DNA from 4 places in the Marinobacter xiaoshiensis genome. Region 3 is predicted to be linked to each of the others. Evidence: predicted binding sites of a transcription regulator. Region 3 holds the regulator's gene; each other region holds the start of a gene.
What was found. Region 3 encodes FliA, which starts transcription of late flagellar genes. Its sites were predicted from a motif close to CTAAAGTTTNNNNNNNNNNNGCCGNTAA; they were not measured.

Region 1 (2,202 bases), on a different contig from region 3:
AAGAACTCGGCCGTGTGTTGAAGCACCAGTCCCGTTATCGTAGCGCTGCCGCAATGGTCACCATGGCAACACTACCATTTCAGCCTTTGGTTACATTTGCAGCGAGTAATAACGCCAATGCCGCTCAGGTGGCAGAAGCCGGTCAGTTATTTGATGCGGCTGGAATGTCGCCGCTGACAGAGGATGAGCTGTCGGCAGTTGCGGGACAAGGCAACAGCTCTTTGTTTGATCGGGTTGATATTGTCAGCAGTATGGCTGGCGGCTCTGGTTCCGACGAGGGTGCCGGCCAAGTGGAGCCGGATGTCATAGAAGGCATGAAGCTCACAGCCAATGTGTTTTTCCCGGTACTTAATGTTCTGGATTCAGACCTTACGATCACCGGAGTTCATTATCGTGAAGGGGAGCCACGTTACACGGTGGCAGAGAATGGCCGGGTATCCATGGCATTCCCTGAGCGAATTGAGGAGATCCGCATGGACAACATTCGGGTCAGGGGTGGGGGTAGCCCATCCATGGGCAACGTCAGTATTCAGGACATCAGCTTTCACCCCGATTCCAGAATGACTATCTATACGAGATAATCAGGCGCTGGCAAGCACAGTTCGGCTTGATACGGTTGTTTGCTGGCCCTTTGCACCATATAGTTTTTGCTGGCCTGAGGCGCCCCGGAATATGTCTGTAAGCCGGGTAAGGCGTTTTTGAAGATGGTTTATGATACGCCCGTTATTCTCATTGAGAACATGGCATTCCCGAAGCTTTGAATCGGCTTCTTGCCAAAGGGCGTAAAGCTCATCAAGTCCGGCACTGCGAATAAAGCGGGAGGGGTCGCCAGAGTCTGGTCGAAACCCCATTGCCACAAGCGTGCGGATTTTTTGCTTGGCACGTTCTCGAATTTCCCCCAAGATCGCGTTTTTTTCTCGCGTCAGAGTATCGAGTGCTTTTGTATCGGAGCCGGACAGGCAAGTTTTTTCGTTCTTCAGGATATCCGCCAGGGTTTCAAGCTGACGGATATCCAGCGAAAGGAGATTCTTCAGATCATCAATTGCAGCCATGATTTACTCACCCAAAAATGCTTTCATCCATATCAAGCATTTTTTGGGCCAGTTTTCCTGCATCAATTTTATAGGTGCCGTTTTCCAAGGCTGAACGAATTTGCTCGATTCGCTCGTCATCCATTTCAGGATAATCCCCCAGCTTTTGCTCCAGCTGCTTGAGGTTTCGGGCCTGGCTGCTCAGGTTTACGTTTTCGCCGCGGGCGCTCTGAGCCTTGGCATTTGCCTGCTCGGGGGCTGCTTGCTTGGCGCTCTGAGCATTAGCGGACTTGTCGGCCGTGGTTCTCTGGGTGTTGACCTGGCCTTGGCCAATTCCATTTAAGTCAACTGACATATCAATACCTGCTTTACGGTGACGCCACACATGTTGTGGGCTGACTCTGGTTTATATCCACTTAACGGCTAGTGGCTGGCATACTTTAGGGGCAAATTATCAAATCTTGTTAGCATTTTGTCACAAACCTGATCCCGCCTTGGGCGGGGTGCTCCGCCGGCATGTTTTTGCCGCCGGAAGGGGGTTGCCGTGAGCATGTCACATCGGCACTTCAACATGCCCGGGAGCGGTTACATTCGCCTTTACCGTGCGGGCTGAGCCAAGGTTTTCCACAAGTACTTGCTCACCCACCGACGCACTGGCCAGAGCCTTACCGCGGGAGCGCACTGAAAAGGGCCCCCGGCGGGCGGTAATAATAACATGATCGCCGCGGCTGACAGCGATTGGTGCGTCCAGAAGATCAGGAGTGAGTACCGAGCCGGCGTTTACGGGCCGGCGTATAATCATGCCCTCAATCATCTGTGAATCAGTTATTATTCCCCGTCGGCTGGCGTTAAGCACAACATCGCGGGTTTCAAGCATGTTGCCTGTTACGCGTTCACCTCTTCCGAGCGGGCGGGCGGCGACCAGGGCAGGGCCACTGATGGATACCGTGGTCGTTACAAACATTCGCCACGGGCGATCGCCGGCGCAAGCTATCTGAACTGACGGGTGTTCACTTTTCCATGGATCACCTGTGAACTCTATATCCAGATCGTCAGAGCAGGCGGCTAATGCAAGCCTGTTGTCAATGTTGCCGGTCTCAAAGGCAACTTTGTAGCCTCTTTCGGTCTGGGTTGCGGCAAAGGTCTCAAGGAATGCTGCTGTTGCTTCGCG
Region 2 (2,202 bases), on a different contig from region 3:
CCCTGGCGCATCAGGGATTCTTCCAGCACCCGGGATTGGGCGTTGGAGCGGTACAGGATGGCGGATTCGCTTCGCAGGTTGCCTTCGTTCACCCAACTGGAGATGCTGTCGGCTATGTAATTGGCTTCATCCTGCTCATTAAATGCGGCATAAAGGCTGATGGGTTCGCCTTCCACGCCATCTGTCCAAAGCTCTTTGCCGAGCCTGCCCTGGTTGTTGGCAATTACGGCGTTAGCGGCTTTCAGAATCAGTTGAGTGGATCGGTAGTTCTGTTCCAGCCGCACCAACCGGGAGTTCGGAAAATCCCTCTGGTATTGCTGGATATTCTCTATTTTGGCGCCACGCCAGCCGTAAATAGACTGGTCGTCATCACCCACCACCGTCAGTGGTACACGATTACCCGCAAGAACCTGCAGCCAGGCGTACTGAATCGTGTTGGTGTCCTGAAACTCGTCCACCAGAATATGCTGAAAGCGCTGCTGATAGTGAGCCAGTATTTCCGGCCGGTGCAGCCAGAGTTCATGGGAGCGAAGCAGCAACTCGCCAAAATCTACCAGACCGCTTTGCTGGCACAGTTTTTCGTAGCGGCTGTATACCTTCACCATGGTGGAGGTGAAGTGGTCGCCCGGATTTTCCTGTATGTGGTCGGCCCGCAAACCTTCGTCTTTCTGGCTGCTGATAAACCATTGAGCCTGCTTGGGTGGAAACTGACTTTCATCAATCTGGGCTTCCCGCATTACCCGTTTGACCATGCGCAGCTGATCATCGCTGTCCAGTACCTGGAAGTTCTCCGGCAGCCCGGCATCCTTCGAATGCGCCCTTAACAGCCGGTGAGCAATACCGTGGAAGGTGCCAAACCAAAGGCCCCGAGACGGAATATTCATCATCTCCTCGATGCGGTAACGCATCTCTTTGGCAGCTTTGTTGGTAAAGGTGACCGCCAGAATCCCCGTAGGCGGAACCCGATCCACCTGCATCAACCACGCAATCCTGTGCACCAGCACCCGGGTCTTGCCACTGCCGGCACCCGCCAGCACCAGCAAGTGGTCATTCTGTGCCGTAACTGCCTCACGCTGGGCATCATTCAGGGAATCTATAATGTGGGAGACATCCATGGGGAAATCACTGTAGTCCGGAGAATGGGGAATTCTGGCCGAAGATTATAACAAGTCGTGACCGAGCCTGCCCCGATCCCGATCGATGGCTTAACATTTTAGACTCGCCTTACTATAAAGTTACTGCAAAATCAGCCGACAACAGTACATAACAGTACGAAACACAATCACCATTTCGCCTACTAATAGCAACCTATATGCTGATTCCGCCACATTGGGTTGTTCGGTCAGGAAAAGACTATGCTGTCATCACTTAAAATCTCACAAAAGCTTGGCTTACTGGTCAGCATTGCCATCCTCGCATTTGTCATCAGTCAGGGCTTCGCGTTTATAACAGAACGCTCCAACTCTGAACGCCTGAGCGAGGTAAAAGATCGCCTTTATCCGACGCTGGAACTGACCACTATTAATGAAGGCCAGCTAAAGCTGATGGAGCAACAAATCAGTGGTGCGGTTACCACGGGGGACGACCAGCAGCTGGAAGCAACCCAGGCCTACCGCGACACCATTGCGACCAACCTGGAAAAAATTGCGGAATTGAGCCCCGCCCAAGCCAGCAATATTCAAAAGCTGAGCCGGGACCTCGACAACTACTACGACAACGCGTCCCGCCTTGCCACCTCCATTATCGACGGCACAGCGGACTTCACACGCATTGGCGACGACGCAGCCCGTAACGCAGCCCGTCTGGAGCAACTGCAGGCTGGCCTGAACGCCATGCTTGAAAACAATCGTGCACGGTTCCAGGGCGCCATTTCGGAAACCGCTGAAGCCTCAACAAATGCCCAAACTCTGGCGCTGATTATTCTTGTCACTACCGTTGTGGTGCTGATCGCAATAAGCCTGGTGATCGGTCGTTCCATCTCCACCAGCCTTACCCAGATTATCGACTCCCTGAAGAACATGGCCTCTGGCGAAGGCGACCTGACTCGTCGCCTGAACTATGAAGGCCGGGATGAACTCCGGGAACTGGTTAATCAATTCAACCTGTTCGTTGCCAAGCTGCATAAATCATTTGCCACTATCAGCGATGACGTGAATGGACTGAACACAGCAACAGGCCACCTGACCGATGCCAGCCGGGCCA
Region 3 (2,202 bases):
TGAGGCTGTGAAAATCTGAGTTGTATCCGGTTATGAACCATATCCGGTTAATCCTGGCGAGAGATTATAAACAGTATGAGCAAAGCACATCCGGTACAGGTGATCGCGGTTTCCGGCGGCAAGGGCGGGGTCGGCAAGAGTAACATTTCAGTTAATCTTGGCATCGCTCTGGCGCAAAAAGGCAGGCGCGTTGTGCTGCTTGATGCCGATCTTGGCCTGGGGAATCTTGATGTGCTGCTCGGGGTAACCGCCAATCGTACCTTGCAGGACGTGTTGGCAGGAGAGTGTGACCTCAGAGACGTTCTGGTAAATGGTCCGGGCGGGATTAAAATCGTACCGGCATCTTCCGGAACTCAGCGCATGACCCAGCTCAGCCCCATGGAGCATGCCGGCCTGATTAACGCATTCAGCGAGTTGGGCGATCAAATTGATGTGCTGATTATCGATACGGCGGCCGGTATTTCCGAGTCTGTTGTGAGCTTTTTGCGGGCCTCGCAAGAGCTGTTGCTGGTGGTGTGCGATGAGCCCACATCCATCACAGATGCTTACGCCCTGATTAAACTGATGAACCGTGATTACGGTACCAACCGCTTCCGCATTCTCGCCAATCAGGTGAGCAGTGAGCAGGAAGGCCGCCATTTGTTTGAAAAAATAACCCGGGTAACCGAACGATTTCTCGATGTGGCACTACAATATGTGGGTATGGTGCCTTACGACGAAGCTGTGAAGAAAGCCGTTCAGCGCCAGAAAGCCGTGCTGGATGCATACCCCCGAGCCAAAGCGTCGCTTGCGATCAAGGCACTGGCTGACAAGGTAGAAAGCTGGCCACTGCCTTCATCACCCCGCGGACACCTGGAATTTTTTGTGGAGCGGCTCGTCGAAGTCTGAAACGGATCCCGTAAAAAATAAAACCGGATGCATGACATTGGCGAAAAACCTGGGAATTTATCATCAGGCTGGTGTGAAAAGTCCCTCGGACCTCATAGAGACTCACGCCCCCCTGGTAAAGAAAATCGCACTTCATCTTTTAGCGCGGCTACCGGCCTCGGTGCAGCTCGACGACCTTATGCAGGCGGGTATGATCGGGTTGCTGGAGGCCGCCCAGCGCTATAGTTCAACCAAGGGCGCAACCTTTGAAACCTATGCCGGAATTCGCATCCGAGGGTCTATGGTGGATGAAATCCGCAAAGGCGACTGGGTGCCGCGCTCTGTTCACCGAAACGCTCGTCGGGTTGCCCGTGCAATCAAGGAAGTAGAAGACCGGGAGGGCCGTGAAGCCCAGGACTTTGAAGTGGCGGAAGAGCTCGATATGTCTCTTTCCGAATATCATGCCACTCTGGCCGATGCTAACAGCGGACGGCTTTTTAGTCTTGATGAGCTCAATGAATCCGGTGAGCTGCCGATAGAAGAAACAGAGGCCCGGGATAATCCGCTGGATGATCTCACATCTGATTCTTTCCGCAGCAGCCTTGCGGCGGAGATTGAGCTGCTTCCGGAGCGGGAAAAGCTTGTACTGAGCCTGTATTACACGGAGGAACTGAACCTCAAAGAGATTGGCGCTGTTTTGGGAGTCAGCGAAAGCAGGGTCAGTCAGATTCACAGTCAGGCCGCGTTGAGATTGCGTGGAAGACTTTCCGAGTGGCGCCTTGAGGAACACAGCTAGGCGTGGCTTGAGACTTCAGGGTTCTGATGAAGTGTAGTATTTGGTAACCGATGCTTTACAAGCGCGATAAAGATCAGACAATACATGGTTAAATCAGCGGCCTGCTACACTTTAAGCGCAAAGGTCAAAACGAATTCCGGGTCTTAATAACTGGAGGTCCCTTTGGACAAAAATATGAAAATTCTCATTGTGGATGATTTCTCCACAATGCGACGGATCATCAAAAACCTGCTCCGTGATCTTGGCTTCACCAACACCGATGAAGCGGACGACGGAAATACAGCTTTGCCTATGTTGAAAAGCGGTAAGTACGACTTCCTTGTGACAGATTGGAACATGCCGGGAATGTCTGGCTTTGATCTGTTGAAGGCAGTGCGGGCAGATGAAAACCTGAAAACCCTTCCTGTTTTGATGGTTACCGCCGAAGCCAAGCGCGACCAGATTGTTGCAGCGGCTCAGGCTGGCGTGAATGGGTACGTAGTAAAACCGTTCACTGCTGCCGTTCTAAAAGAAAAAATCGAGAAGATTTTTGAACGAAT
Region 4 (2,202 bases), on a different contig from region 3:
GCTCCAGTTTCCAGCATCCGCTTTACCCCCACTCCCACGTACATCGCCAAGCTGACAATATCGTGAACATTCCCATAGAGGCAGGTTGCTCTTCCGAAGAATACCGAAAGCGGGTAGAAGCTGGCTGGTTAAAGCGCCTGAACGCCTTCAAGCCTCAGGTAATTTTGATCTCTGCAGGGTTTGATGCCCATCGACTTGATCCGATGGCCGAACTGAATCTGGAAACCGAGGACTATCGCTGGTTGACCGAAACGCTGGCAAGCGTCGCGAACGAGCACAGCAACGATCGTATTATTTCAACGCTGGAAGGCGGCTATCACCTGAAAGCTCTCGCAGAAAGCGTAAACGCCCATTTGGACGTATTGAGTTCGGTTTAGCATCTCTTAACCTGCGCTGGCGCCACCATAGCCGTTAGCTTGCTGCAAGCCAGGGCGTTCGCCCTCTCGCTGCAAGCGTATCGTTGTGCGGCGGTTTTCGCCATAGTTTCTGGATACCGGGTACTGGTCTCCATGAGCCCGTACGGTAATCATGTCGGGGTCTATCCCACGACCTTTGAGGTAGTCTGCCACTACATTAGCGCGCTCCTCAGACAACGCACGATTGTCGATCCGGCTTCCAACACGGTCAGTATGCCCATCGACAAAAACCCGCTCTACCGTAGAATCCGCCATTAAATAGGCAACGATATTGTCCAACAAATCCATATCGGCTTCAGACAGCTTTGCGCTACCGCTGGAAAATGCCACCCGCGAACGACCGATCTGATCGATGTTAACCGGAAGCAAGTTCGCAGCGCATGACCGATAGCGCTGGTATTGCCCGCTGAAGTTGATATTCGATACCTGCACCCGAACCGGGCTGCCGTCGTACCAGGAATCCCTGGTAACTGTGGGCCGCATGCCATCCAGCAGACTTTGGGCAAGAATCACCGCATGCCGGGTTTCAAGTGATACCTGCCGGAGCCCTTCAGACACATCTACCGTGCCTACCGGGCGTGGAGCAACACCCGGTCGCCAAGGTGGCGCCTCAACAAAAAGAGAGCCTCGCCCGGGGCGCATGAGGTGAGATTCGGACTCCAGAAAAAATGACAGTTCTTCCCCGGCACGGTGCCGAAAAACAGCCCGGCCATAGCCGGGAACATCATGCACCAGCGAACACTCGAAAACGGACTCGGCAAGATACCACTGGCTGTTCGATATTCCGGCACCATAGCTTGCAGCCTGGCTTGTCACGGGCAAAAGAATGCCGAGCGCCAGCGTTGCCAATACATTCTGCGATCTTTTTGTGAATGCGAGTGCCATAACAGCCATACCGTTGTTTCACGGATGTTTGGTGGTTTCCTGTTTAACGGCATCAGCGCCATGTTCTTTAATCGACGAGAGGAAAAACAATCACTGACACCTTCTGCTATAATCTGCCAACTTTTTAAGGCACTGCGGAAACCAGACCATGACCGAACAGCTAACTCTTGTGCGCCCCGACGACTGGCACCTCCACGTTCGCGACGGCGATGCTCTGAAGAGCGTTGTACCTGCCACCGCTGCCTGTTTCGGGCGAGCGATCATCATGCCGAATCTTGCTCCGCCGGTAACCAATGCCGCTGAAGCCTCGGCATACCGGGATCGCATTCGGGCAGCAGCCGAAGGGACTGACTTCCGGCCACTGATGACGCTTTACCTGACCGAATCCACAAGCCGTCAGGATATTCTGGAAGCAAGCGCAGAGGGTGTTGTTGCAGCCAAGCTCTACCCAGCCGGCGCAACCACTAACTCTGCATCTGGTGTAACGGACATTCGCAATATCTACCCGGTACTGGAAACCATGGAAGAATGCGGCATGCTGTTGCTTGTTCATGGTGAAGTTACTGATGAAGACATCGATATTTTTGACCGGGAAAAGGTGTTTCTCGACCGGGTACTCGCCCCGACGCTAAAAGCCTTCCCTAAGCTCAAGGTAGTGCTTGAGCATATAACCACCGCTGACTCAGCAGAGTTCGTACGGCATTATCAGGGCAATAATCTGGCCGCCACGATTACACCCCAGCATCTGATGTACAACCGGAACCATATGCTCGTGGGCGGCATACGCCCTCATCTTTACTGCCTCCCGATTCTAAAGCGCAATCGCCACCAAAAAGCCCTGAGAGACGCTGTCGCCAGCGGAGACAAGCGATTCTTTCTCGGCACAGATTCTGCCCCCCAT

Region 1: a site for FliA is predicted at 1,448-1,475, ahead of flgM (flagellar biosynthesis anti-sigma factor FlgM). Genes of this name have one in related genera too.
Region 2: a site for FliA is predicted at 1,230-1,257, ahead of RKA07_RS12705 (methyl-accepting chemotaxis protein). Genes of this name have one in related genera too.
Region 4: a site for FliA is predicted at 1,345-1,372, ahead of RKA07_RS09230 (flagellar protein MotY). Genes of this name have one in related genera too.

The regions. Positions count from the first base shown of each region.
Region 1 covers NZ_JAVMBO010000010.1:25,398-27,599, reverse strand. The annotation lists gene RKA07_RS07710 (cyclic di-GMP-binding domain-containing protein, MshE-related) at 1-581, shown strand, start outside; gene RKA07_RS07705 (flagella synthesis protein FlgN) at 582-1,052, opposite strand; gene flgM (flagellar biosynthesis anti-sigma factor FlgM) at 1,060-1,386, opposite strand; gene flgA (flagellar basal body P-ring formation chaperone FlgA) at 1,585-2,202, opposite strand, start outside.
Region 2 covers NZ_JAVMBO010000017.1:189,811-192,012, reverse strand. The annotation lists gene uvrD (DNA helicase II) at 1-1,115, opposite strand, end outside; gene RKA07_RS12705 (methyl-accepting chemotaxis protein) at 1,356-2,202, shown strand, end outside.
Region 3 covers NZ_JAVMBO010000007.1:386,185-388,386, forward strand. The annotation lists gene flhF (flagellar biosynthesis GTPase FlhF) at 1-3, shown strand, start outside; gene RKA07_RS05565 (MinD/ParA family protein) at 76-888, shown strand; gene RKA07_RS05570 (RNA polymerase sigma factor FliA) at 920-1,663, shown strand; gene cheY (chemotaxis response regulator CheY) at 1,826-2,202, shown strand, end outside.
Region 4 covers NZ_JAVMBO010000011.1:36,315-38,516, forward strand. The annotation lists gene RKA07_RS09225 (histone deacetylase family protein) at 1-377, shown strand, start outside; gene RKA07_RS09230 (flagellar protein MotY) at 384-1,301, opposite strand; gene pyrC (dihydroorotase) at 1,450-2,202, shown strand, end outside.